DNA from 4 places in the Shewanella sp. 10N.286.51.B2 genome. Region 2 is predicted to be linked to each of the others. Evidence: predicted binding sites of a transcription regulator. Region 2 holds the regulator's gene; each other region holds the start of a gene.

Region 1 (3,144 bases), on a different contig from region 2:
ATTTTGATTCAAACTGGGGTGAAGGCGAATTACTGCAAGTTTGGAATCAGCAAGACTTTGAATCTTTGCAGCAAAATATCATTGGCCACTTGATGATGAAGAAAAAACTCAAACAAGCACCAACCTGGTTTATCGGTGTATTGGGTGATGGCGATAACATGCTAACGGTTGATAATGAAGATGGCAGTGTGTGGATTGAAGTGCCAGGCAATAAGCCCCATGAAAAGCTTGCTGATAGCCTAGCTGGGTTTATCGATAGCCTAACGCCAAGAGTCACACCAGCAATTGAACCTGTAGAAGAAGATCATGGCCATGTGCCACATCCGGGGATTTGGCAGCGAATGAAAATGATGTGGAATGACTTATTGAGACGAAAGTCATAGATCAACGTTATTAATTTGCGATAAACCAAAAAGCCTGACTTATAGATTAATTAAGTCAGGCTTTTTGTTGAAAAGAAGGTTAATGATGCAGCTGTTCTGATCGATGTTAGATACTTCAGAACAATAACGTTTGAAATTATTACTGATGATCCCATGAGATATTCGACACAATTCTGCATGGCTCACATCTGAAGTGAAACATATCCAATAATGGCTCATCCAATAACCACTGTTTCGATCCACAGCGTGGACAGGCTCGTTTTTTTTCAGACTGTAAACTTTCGCCACCAACGCGATAAAGATAATAGTAAGTCGGAATTTTGGTAATAAATTCAATTCTGCCGCGGATATCCCAGCCTCGTCTAAATAAATCACTTTTATGACTAGTCAGTTCTTCTAATGCTGCAAATTCAGCTTTGGTTGCCGCCGCCATTTGCAGTTCATCACAAGCTTGCCACTCTGTTTGCCAGCGAATAACTCGCTTATGGTCGCCATTAAAGCTTGCTGGAATTTGATATAGCGGAATAGGGAGAAGGTTGTCGCCACTTCTTAATGGTGAGCACATATGTACATAGCTGGTGTAAAGCACCTGCCAGCTGGGAGTGTCGATATTACTTTGCTCTGAATTGATATCTTGGCCGATAAACTTTTCACGTGGCGCCAATAACTTTGCTTCAGTTAGCATAGTTAATGCTTGCTTGACCCATGGGCTGTTGTTACGGGCTGATAAACTGTTTTTTTCAGGTATTAATAGCCTGACTTTAAACTCACCTTCATTAAATGCGACAGCAAATTCTCGTCCTAATACTTGGCCATTGGCTCTGAGTGCTTCTAGAAAGTTATTAATGGCTTTTTCTGCCGCTGTGATAGTGGTATCGGCGAAACATTCAAATCTGAGTTCAGTGACAAACATGGTTTTCCGTTTTTAGCTGGTTAAATGTATTGAGGATGTGGTGCTTAACTTTCTAATTGTACAATTCGTTTTTCAAGTGCTGCTATCTTTAGGGCAAATTCACTTTCGACAGCGTCAAATTTAGCCTGCCATTTTTGTTCTAGCGCCGTTAATGGGTCTTGAGCCGTTTCAGTATTAGCTGGCTGTATCATGGCTGCTAAATCGGGTAAGTCTTGCCATTGCTCTTTGGGGATGGCTTTAAATTGCTGCAACCCCTGAATAAGGGTTGGCATGGCTATCCGCGTACCTAATTTACCTTTTATTAACGCTAATGTTGGCGTATGACCTGCTACAGCAATGGATTTTGCCGCCGCAAGGACTTGTTCAATTGGACTCATAATTAGTGAAAATCCTTAAATATCGGTAGTGAAATTACTCAAAAAGTGAGACATGGTTTTAAATGGTGAATAAAATCAAGGCTTTAATTTTTGGCACACTTTTAGCTTAATCAGTATTGAGAACAGTATAACTTACTCTGAAAAACAGTTTCAGTAGAAATTACATTAGAACCATTTGAAAGGGACGTATTATGAAAGCAAAATTGGGTGCAGCATTAATTATGGCTATAGCAGCGACTTCACTAACTGGTTGCGTATTGAATGTGGGCGATCACGAAGGTAAGCGTAGTGATTCATATTGGCAAAAACAACAACAAACTAATCGTAATAACTTAGCGAAACTTTCAATCGGAATGGCAAAAGATCAAGTCACCATTTTGATGGGAACGGCTGATTTCAGTGAGGCTTATGTGACCCAAGCTGACGCTGAAAGTCCAAAGAAAGAGGTTCAGGTGTTTTTCTACCGTACTCAATGGAGTAAAGGTGACGGCAAAACCACAAAAAGTGAATGTACCCCAGTTGTAATAAGTGACAATAAATTAGTGGGTTGGGGTGAAACTGCTTACCAAAACATTTAATTTCTTAATAAAACGTCCAGTTGGTCTATTAATTCAGACCACTGGCCGTCTTGATGTAAGGCCTCTTCAATAAAGTGTCTTTGCGATTCTGACCAAAATCCAGCCTGTGCAATGGTGCTATTTTTAGCCAGTTTATGTTGTTCGATAAACTGGTTAATATCTTCCTTAGATGAACTTAATCCTAATTGCTGAAATAAGTGTTCAAATGTTGTCGTTGTCGTATCCATGAGCTTTCACCATGTATGAATGATATTACTTTACTAAGATTAGGTGACCCTATTTAAATTGCAATATGTTTCAAAGTTGTTAAGTTGAGACTATCAACTGGATTAGTTAAGAGTGACATCATGGAAAACAACACTTTGCCCCCGAAAACTCAAGCTGCGCCGTCTTTGGATGAACAAACTAACGATCAACCTAGAGCGGTTTATTTGACTGCGGAAGATCTAAGAGTTGCAGCATCGATTATTTATAATGCCTATCATGATGATCCATTTTTTATTGAAGCTTTAGCCACTGCTAATAAAGCCAATTACGAACAAAAACTGCGGGCTGCAATCAGAGAAGAGCTCACAGAGTTATGGCAGCAAGAGCAACCATTAATTGGTTGGTTTGAAGGCAAACGTCTCATCGGTGTCGCCTGTGTGATCACCCATCAAGTGCCTCTTGGTGAAAGTCGTTACTGGCACTGGCGTTTAAAAATGGTACTCGGCACTGGTTGGAGTTCAACCCAAGCATTTATTAAAAAAGAGCATACCATCTTAGAAAGTTTACCGAGTAAACAATACGGTATTTTACAATTTATCGCTTTGAGCCCTAATGAGCAAAGAAAAGGTAATGGGGCAAAATTAATTCAAGCGGTGTTAAGTTGGTGCGATGAGCAGTTAGGGCTC
Region 2 (3,144 bases):
GATGAAATTAAATATGAGCTTGCCACTAGCATTTTAACCTTAACGGGTAATGCTAAATTGGACCAAGCTGGCAGCCAGGTTACTGGTAACCTAATTAGCTACAACATTGAAAAGCAGCAGTTAATTGCTGAAAGCACCGGTACTGGTGAAGATCGGGTTATCACTATTTTTCAACCAGAAAGTCACCCAGACTTGATTGATTCTGAAAAGAAAAAAGATGAGCAACCACATTTACCAGACAGCGCTAAACCCGGTGATGACACGCCACCAGCTATAATTGAAAACAACAATTTATCTGCTGTAGAGGCTGTGAACTCAACTGAAACACCCGAAGTAACTGAATCACTTAACGCTGAGGCGCAGGCGACATTGTCAGCCCCAGCAGCTGAGCAAAATGACTAATGACCCAAATTACGTTAACCGCTGAAAATCTCGCTAAGAGTTATAAAAGTCGCCAGGTAGTAAAAGATGTCAGCCTGACGGTAAAAACCGGCCAAATTGTTGGCTTACTTGGCCCTAATGGTGCGGGTAAAACCACCACCTTTTATATGGTCGTAGGCCTAGTCAAAAGTGATAAGGGCCGCATTCTGATCGATGAAGATGATTTAACCGCAGATCCAATGCATTTGCGCGCCCGAAAAGGCATTGGCTACTTACCTCAAGAAGCCAGTATTTTTCGTAAGCTCACAGTACACGATAATATAATGGCAGTGCTTCAAACTCGCAAAAGCTTATCAAATGAGCAGCGCATTGAAGAACTGGAACATTTATTAGAAGAATTTAACATAACTCATATCCGTGATAGCCAAGGTATGGCGTTATCGGGAGGTGAGCGTCGCCGAGTTGAAATTGCACGCGCATTAGCGGCAAATCCTAAGTTTATTTTATTAGATGAACCTTTTGCAGGGGTAGATCCTATCTCAGTAATCGACATCAAGAAAATTATTCAACAACTTAAAAGCCGTGGTTTAGGGGTGCTAATTACCGACCATAATGTCCGTGAAACACTTGATGTGTGTGAGCGAGCATATATTGTGAGTCACGGAAACTTGATTGCTGAAGGAACACCTGCTGAGATCTTAGTCAATCAGCAAGTTAGGTCGGTATACTTAGGTGAACAATTCAAGCTATAGTTAGCACTATTCAGTTTTTAGTATGGCATTCGCGGCCAACAACAAACCTTAATCTAGTCTATTTTTCTAGGATCATAAACTAGCGCCCACACTGTTCGTCGCGATGATGTAATTCAATTAGGGACAAGCGGTACATGAAAGCCTCACTCCAACTCAAAATGGGTCAACACTTAACCATGACCCCACAGTTGCAACAAGCGATTCGCTTATTGCAACTTTCCTCATTGGAGCTACAGCAAGAAATTCAACAAGCACTTGATTCAAACCCGCTATTAGAGCTTGAAGACGAATTCACTAAAGCCAAAGAGCCCGTAAAAGAAAACGCCCTGCAAACTGACACCGATTTTAGTGATAATAGCCAAGTCACCATAGAAAAAGACACCTCAACGGTTGATACCACTGAATCGCTCACTAAAGATTCTATGCCTGAAGAACTCCCTATGGATACCACATGGGATGAGGTGTATACCGCCTCGCCGACTTCTGGCTCTGGCGCAGTATCGAGCGGTAATGATATGCCGTTTCAAGGCGAAACCAGTGAAGGCTTGTATGAGCATCTTGAATGGCAAAAAAACCTCACTCCCTTTTCTGAAAATGACTTGGTGATTGCAACCGCCATTATTGATGCCATTGATGAGCGCGGTTACCTCACCCAGAGCGTTGAAGACATTTTGCAATCCTTAGGCACTGACGATATCGAACTCGATGAAGTTGAAGCTGTACTTAAACGGGTACAACACTTCGATCCCGTCGGCATTGCAGCGCGAGATTTAAGTGAGTGTCTATTAATTCAATTAGGCCAATACCCTAATGAAATTCCTTGCATAGATAATGTTAAGTTACTGATTAAAGATCATCTTGATTTAATCGCCGGTCGTGACTTTAGGTTACTGATGCGTAAAACCAAGCTTAAAGAAGATGATTTACGTGAAGCCATTGAATTTATTCAAACGCTCAATCCACGTCCAGGCTTGCAAATTACCCCCATTAAAGATGAGTACGTCATTCCTGATGTTACTGTACTTAAAAAGAATGGTCGCTGGGTGGTCGAGCTAAATCCCGATAACATGCCTAAAATTGGCGTTAATCAGCAATATGCAGCTATGGCCAAAGGCGGTTCAAGCCAAGCTGACAGCCAATTTATTCGTGGTCATTTACAAGAAGCCAAATGGTTTATCAAAAGCATCGATAGCCGTAATGAAACCTTACTAAAAGTGGCTAACTGTATCGTACAATTTCAGCAAGGTTTCTTTGAGTTCGGTGAAGAAGCCATGAAGCCGATGGTGCTCAATGATATTGCTGAAGCGGTTGAAATGCACGAGTCGACCATTTCACGGGTCACGACCCAAAAATACATGCATACCCCCCGTGGACTTTTTGAACTAAAATATTTTTTCTCAAGCCATGTAAGTACCGATGATGGTGGAGAATGCTCTTCTACAGCAATTCGCGCATTTATTAAAAAGCTCGTAGCTGCAGAAAACCCGAAAAAGCCTCTTAGTGATAGTAAAATGGCGACACTATTGGCTGAACAAGGGATTAACGTTGCTCGACGTACGATAGCCAAATATCGAGAGGCAATGCTCATCCCTCCCTCAAACCAACGCAAAAGCTTATAACTTTTGTTATTGGAGGATGACCTATGCAAATTAACCTGACTGGAAACCATATTGAAATAACTCAATCTTTACGGGAATACGTGCAAACAAAATTTTCAAAGCTTGAACGACACTTCGAACAGATCAATAATGTTCACGTTGTGCTCGATGTTCAAAAGCTACAACAGATTGCCGAAGCCAAACTGCACCTAAAAGGCGGTGAAGTGTTTGCTGTATCGCGTAACGCTGATATGTATGTGGCAATAGACGCCCTGATAGATAAGCTAGACCGTCAGGTAATTAAACATAAAGAGAAACTCACTAAGCATTAACGATGGAACTTCGTACCATCCTGCAGCCGGCGTGCACTACCTGTGCCACTCCGGGCAGTAAGAAAAAGGTACTGGAATTAA
Region 3 (3,144 bases), on a different contig from region 2:
TTACGGGTTGCTTCTCGATGGCTATTGCCATTAACGGCTGTAGTTTGCTCTGCGCCTGCTTCTTGTGGAATATCTGAATCCATAGGAGGCTGATTGGTTAATGCCCCTGGAATGCCACCCATTGATTGACCGCTTGAATTACGCTCTATGGTCATTTCACTGCGTACAGCGGGTAAATCAGGCGAAAATCGTTTCGCGGTTTGCTCAATCGCGGTGAAGTCCATGTTGACATCCACTTGAGAAGTGAAGTTTTCAGGGCCTAGAATAGGCATTAATATCGAATCGATTTTGTTACGATATTCTGCTTCTTGATGCTGCACTAATTCAAGCTCGCGGCGGGCTCTTGAGGAGGCGCCATCTTGGCTACCTGAATTTAGCAGGCGGCCATTTGAATCGGTCACTGTCACCCGGCTTGGCTCTAAGCCTTGTACTGCTGAGGCGACAATATCAACGATAGAGTCAATTTCTTCTTGGCCAAGGCTACCACGACGAACGCTCACAACTACGGTAGCGCTAGGTTTAGATTTATTACGGGCAAACACATTTTCTTTGGGAATAGCTAATATCACTTTGGCGCGGCTAATACTTTTTAGCTCTTCTATCACTCTGGCTAAATTAACTTCTTGGCTTTGTTTAAGGCGGGCTTGCTCCATGCGCTGACTAACACCAAAACCGCTGTCTTGGCTTAAATAATCGGTTGGTTGACTACTGGCTTCAACGCCTGCACGGCCCAGCAGCAGTTTGACATTTTGATATTTGTTTTCAGGAATACTGACTACATCGCCGGAGATTTTATAGGCAATTTTATTCTTATCTAAAACGTCCAATACTTGGATCATTTCAGCAGTTTCCATTTGCCCTAACGGCCTATATTCAGGCTCTTGCGCCCAAATAATCATAAATACTGCCAGCACAAGACATACAGCTAAAGCCAATATCATAGTGATTTGACGCATAAAGTCAGCACTACCAAACGAGCTTTTCAAGCCAGGTTTATTTTCCTGCTGAATCCCTGTGCTATCGACTTTATCTGAATCTAATACTAGATCTGTGCTCACAATATTTACCTACTTCAATACCAGAATATCAACAACAATACTATTAACAAAAGCCTAAACAGGCATACTCATAATTTCTTTATACGCTTCTACAAGTTTGTTTCTCACTTGCACCGTTGCTTCAAATGCAACCCCGGCTTTTTCACGGGCAATCACGGTATCAGATAAGGTCACAGTGCTATCACCCATCTCTAATCGGGTGGCTAAATTAGCTGAGTTTGATTGTAAATCAGCCACGCCACCAACCGCTTGAGATAACAATTGGCCAAAGTCAGCACCAGAAGTATTACCGACTTTTTGAATCATATCCGCTTGAATAGGTAAGCCAAGATTAGGCGAAATCTCACCCTTTAAGGATTGCATTTCTTGTAAAAAAGGATTTGAACTAATCTGCATTGTAAACTCCATTCGTCGGATATTTGACGACTTAAAAACAGTTACAATAGAATTAGCAAGTAGGATGCCAACAATAGCTTAAATACACTTAAGCCCATGAAAAGAGCTTAAAAACAACTTGAAAGGGTGAAAAACACACAAAATAGAACCGCTTTAGTAACATCAAAGCGGTTAAGCTAATATTTTAGAATTTAGAGTTAAGTATAAAAATGAACTAAACGTCGATATTTAAGCAGGGACTTGAATACCCAAGTCACGCATTTTAGCCATTTTATAGCGCAATGTTCTGGCGCTAATTCCCAGCTTCTCAGCTACGTCTTTACGGCTACCATTACATAGATTTAAGGTTTCCAAAATAATCACATGCTCTTGAGCCTGCAGTTCGCCCCCAAGCCCGTCCGTTTCAGCAGCGGCCACGGGTTGCTCATTGGGGCTCAAAGTAACATCTTCAGCTTCAAGAATAATATCCGCGCCAGTTATCTCCTCGCCATTATTCAGTATCAAGGTGCGCTGAATAACATTATCCAGCTCACGGACATTACCTGGCCAGCGATAAGCCAATAAACGACGACAAGCTATCTCATCTAACTCTGGCACTGGTGAGACATTAAATGCCTTAGCATGCTTAACCAGCAAGTGCCTTGCTAAGGGTAAAATATCAGCCGGTCGTTGGTTTAATGCCGGCCAGGTTAGTGGAAATACATTAATGCGGTAATATAAATCTTCTCGAAATGCGCCCGATGTTGCCATGGACTTTAAATCACGGTTTGAAGTGGCAAGTACCCTCACATCAAGGGCTATGGTTTTACGGCCACCTAAACGCTCAACTTCACGCTCTTGCAGTACTCGCAACAATTTGGCTTGCAGCCCTAGCTCCATCTCAGAAATTTCATCAAGCAATATGGTGCCGCCTTGAGCCTGTTCAAATTTTCCAGGGCATGCCTGATAAGCGCCTGTAAAAGCGCCTTTTTCATAGCCAAATAAGGTGGCTTCAAGCATATTTTCAGGTATTGCTGCGCAATTAATGGCGATAAAAGGTTTTTCTGCTCGAGGGCTGTTCTGATGAATATAACGTGCTAGCACTTCTTTGCCCGATCCACTTGGCCCCATGATCATCACTGAGGCATCAGAGCTTGCCACCCGCTGGGCAATATTCAGTAGCGCCAAGCTTTTGTCATCGGCGACCACAGGTTGACCTAAATTTTGTTTAAGGGGTAAGTAGCGAGATACCTGATTTAACAACACTTCAGGCGCAAAAGGTTTAGCCAGATAATCCGCCGCACCAAGTTTTATGGCGCTAACCGCACTGTCAATGGTGGCAAAAGCAGTCATTAATAAAATGGGGACTTTACTATGGTTTTGCTGTAAATAGTTTAATAGCCCTAGCCCGCCAATACCATCCATTTGCACATCACTAATAACCATATCAAATGTCGTGGTTTTCATGGCAATAATGGCCTCTTCTGCAGAGCCCACATCAACGCAGTCATATTGGGCTAACATCAAGGTATCAAGTAAGGCTTCACGCAGCGCGGCATCATCTTCAACTAACAGTAACTTGGCTTCACTCATGGGATCCCTCCACTATTTTTTTGGCTTGTTCCGTGTCTTTAGCCATAGGAAATGATAGTCGAATTAAGCTGCCTTTGTGCGGCTGCGATGTCACCTGTAATCTGCCGCCATGATTTCT
Region 4 (3,144 bases), on a different contig from region 2:
ACTGGATTTTTCACAGGTATGGAGCCTATATCAGCAGCAAAATAGGCCTAGAACGATTAAGCATGTGACTTACTTTTAGTTAAATTTAATTATTTAAATCCAGTCATTTAAATTAACTTAACTGAAGTACAAAAAAACCGCTCTTTGAGCGGTTTTTTGGTTTTTAAAACACAATCTAGCAACTCGCAGGGCAGTTAATTACCGCCTCGATTATGCTTTAAGGTTTTGCCCTAAAGAGGAAATCGTTGAAGTTCGGCCTTTGTCATTATAGGTCAGGCTTGATGCATTACGGCTCATTTGCAGCGCTTGAGAGAAGCGATTAAGGCTGGCTATATTAAGCTCAATTAAGCTGGCATTTTGACTATTGATGGCCTTGCACTCGTCTAGAATCGCTTTGGCTTCTTCGACTTTAACAATTAGTTCTGGCTCAGCGTTTAATAATGCTTTTTCTGGGTGAGAGGCTAACTTTTCATCATTAAGTTTGAGGTTGTTTAGGCAGTCAACCTTGTCTTTTGCCAGTGACAGTAGTTTATCTGCGTCACGTTCAGTAAGGGCTAATTTTTCTTCAGATACAAGTAATTTCAGCGACGACAAGGTGTCGTGCTGAAAAGATAACAGCTGTAGTAATTCAGTCATAAGTTACTCTTTATTAAAACCCACATTACCCGTTAAGTAATGTGTGGCCGATAATATCAAGAGTAACGATGAGGTTACTCTTGGTCGAAATTTAATCCGTCAAGATCAGCTTCAAAGCTAGCAATGTTAGCAGCTAACTTTTCAGGATCGACTTTGTAGCGACCTTCTGAAATTGCTAATTTAATTGCATCAACTTTGCTTTGGTCAACTTCTGGTAAAGATGCCATATTACTCTGCACTCCCTGCAGCTGCTGCGCTTGTGCAGTAATACTGACCGAATCCGTTTTTACTGGGGCAGCCGTGGTCTTAGCCGCTGAGTCAGCTGTTTGCGTTGTTGCTCCTGCGTCGCGATTGGTGCGCAACTGAGCATGAGAAGCTGTTTTTAGATGGTTAATATCAATTGCCATGTGAGGCTCCAGCGTAATGTTAGGGTTTTCCAAACAGGTTATCGGCCTTGTCAGAAAAAACTTTAGAATATTTTACATTCTAACTTCAACTTCGCCAACGCCTGTGACAATGACATCTAATCGCCTGTTAGAATTGCTATTTCTGACTCTAATAGCATCGCCAATATTACCATCTCTTAGTGCTTCTCCGGCAGTTTTTATTTCAAATGCGTTTGTTTTAGCATAAATAGATACCGAATCTCCTTTGCAAACAAAGCATAAATTATTGTTTAGCAAAGGCGCTTTAGCTGACACACGCCTTTTTGAGCGGGTACCGAGTAATTGTGAGATCTCAGAAAAAAACTGCCCGCGGATACTGTGTTGGTCAACATAGTTAATTGCCACATTATCTGCTGTGATTAACTCACCTTTTTCAATAATTCCCAATGCTGTCACCACTGGATACATAACCTCAACTTTAACCGAGATAAACATTTGCCATGGGTAGTCATAATCAGGGCTGATACAGCTAATTTTGACTGTGTTGGTGCGGCTAATTTCGCGGTCACTGGCCATTTCAACACTAATGGGTGGCAAACATCTTGGCGGTGTTAATCGGCCATCAAGATTTTGCGGGCTAATGTTGATCACCGCATTGGGCTTTTTAGCAATTTTTTTTGCTACTACCTCTTTAGCTAATTCAGTAATGGTCGATAGAGAGTAAGTTATGGTGGCATCTTCACTGGCGTTAACCGGTAAAGATAAAAAAATAATGATCAATAGTAGAATGTTTTTCTTCATAATATTCTAACTAGCTTGATTGGCCAGGTTACCTCTAAACTTCAATTTTAATTAGCAATGATAAGGCTAAACATTCTCAATGTTATCTTTGTCAGAAGTTTGACTTTTTTCATTGAAATCGTCGCTTAAATGCGATGTGACCACAATCAAGCAAAAACTATGCCTATAGCTAAATTTAAGCGCTAAACCAGCAAATTGGCATAAATTACTGTGTTACAATTTGCGAAAATGGTTTTACTGTCGCTTTAAAACACTGATTAACAGTGAACTCTAATAATAAATCCCACTAGGGAAAGCATTCATAAAACAAGGCAGGGTTATGTCGAGCATTCTTGATTCAGTTAATAAACGTACCCAACTGGTAGGCCAAAATAGACTGGAGTTACTGCTTTTTAAACTTAATGGTCGCCAACGTTTCGGTATCAACGTTTTTAAAGTAAAAGAAGTATTACAGTGTCCGCCACTGACAAAGTTACCCCGTTTAAGCCCAATGATTAAAGGCATTGCTCACATTCGGGGCTCGACTATTTCAGTGATTGATTTAAGTGCGGCAACCGGTGGCCGTCCGTTGGCATCGACTGAAAATTGCTTCATCATTATTGCTGAGTATAACCGCAGTATTCAGGGCTTTTTGGTTAGCTCAGTAGAGCGCATTATTAATATGAATTGGGAATCAATTATGCCACCGCCACAAGGGGCTGGGCGCAACTCTTATTTAACTGCAGTAACCGAAATCGAAGGTGAATTGGTTGAGATTTTAGATGTTGAAAAAATTCTTGATGAAATATCACCAGTAAAAACGGAATTAAGCCAAGCTGCCAGTGATGCTATTACCATTGATAAAGAGCAGCATTACCATATTATGGTGATTGATGACTCTGCAGTTGCTCGTAAGCAAATTATCCGTTCATTATCGTCATTGAACCTGCAAATTGACACCGCTATTGATGGTAAAGATGCCTTAGAGAAATTAAAAGCGATTGCCACTGAGATGGATAATGTTGCCGATGAAATTCCACTGATTATTTCAGACATTGAAATGCCAGAAATGGATGGCTATACCTTAACGGCGGAAATTCGCGACGATCCAAAACTTAAAGATATTAAAGTGGTGCTGCATACTTCATTAAGTGGCGTGTTTAATCAGGCCATGGTTGAAAAGGTCGGCGCAAACGACTTTATCGCTAAGTTTAATCCCGATGAGTTAGCGTCAGCGGTCAACAAACATCTCATTTTATAATAATTCAATCTACAACCTAGGGCTGATGATTCACCATAGGTTGTAGATTTCACGTTTGTTACCAAGCGCTCGGTAACCAAA

The links. Region 2 encodes sigma-54, which starts transcription at its own class of promoters, with help from an activator protein. Its sites were predicted from a motif close to GTTGGCACGNNNNTNGNNT; they were not measured.
Region 1: a site for sigma-54 is predicted at 1,763-1,781, ahead of AB4140_RS05040 (DUF3192 domain-containing protein). Genes of this name have one in related genera too.
Region 3: a site for sigma-54 is predicted at 1,508-1,526, ahead of fliE (flagellar hook-basal body complex protein FliE). Genes of this name have one in related genera too.
Region 4: a site for sigma-54 is predicted at 1,972-1,990, ahead of flgA (flagellar basal body P-ring formation chaperone FlgA). Genes of this name have one in related genera too.

The regions. Positions count from the first base shown of each region.
Region 1 covers NZ_JBFRKH010000016.1:120,354-123,497, forward strand. The annotation lists gene syd (SecY-interacting protein) at 1-383, shown strand, start outside; gene AB4140_RS05030 (Zn-ribbon-containing protein) at 523-1,296, opposite strand; gene AB4140_RS05035 (hypothetical protein) at 1,341-1,673, opposite strand; gene AB4140_RS05040 (DUF3192 domain-containing protein) at 1,865-2,251, shown strand; gene AB4140_RS05045 (DUF2789 domain-containing protein) at 2,248-2,478, opposite strand; gene AB4140_RS05050 (GNAT family N-acetyltransferase) at 2,644-3,144, shown strand, end outside.
Region 2 covers NZ_JBFRKH010000014.1:151,043-154,186, forward strand. The annotation lists gene lptA (lipopolysaccharide transport periplasmic protein LptA) at 1-402, shown strand, start outside; gene lptB (LPS export ABC transporter ATP-binding protein) at 402-1,133, shown strand; gene AB4140_RS04255 (RNA polymerase factor sigma-54) at 1,268-2,752, shown strand; gene hpf (ribosome hibernation promoting factor) at 2,776-3,063, shown strand; gene ptsN (PTS IIA-like nitrogen regulatory protein PtsN) at 3,066-3,144, shown strand, end outside.
Region 3 covers NZ_JBFRKH010000042.1:6,141-9,284, reverse strand. The annotation lists gene fliF (flagellar basal-body MS-ring/collar protein FliF) at 1-1,058, opposite strand, end outside; gene fliE (flagellar hook-basal body complex protein FliE) at 1,113-1,454, opposite strand; gene AB4140_RS11360 (sigma-54-dependent transcriptional regulator) at 1,683-3,026, opposite strand; gene AB4140_RS11355 (PAS domain-containing sensor histidine kinase) at 3,019-3,144, opposite strand, start outside.
Region 4 covers NZ_JBFRKH010000060.1:34,841-37,984, forward strand. The annotation lists gene AB4140_RS16095 (LPP20 family lipoprotein) at 1-79, shown strand, start outside; gene AB4140_RS16100 (flagella synthesis protein FlgN) at 211-636, opposite strand; gene flgM (flagellar biosynthesis anti-sigma factor FlgM) at 711-1,043, opposite strand; gene flgA (flagellar basal body P-ring formation chaperone FlgA) at 1,116-1,823, opposite strand; gene AB4140_RS16115 (chemotaxis protein CheV) at 2,143-3,063, shown strand.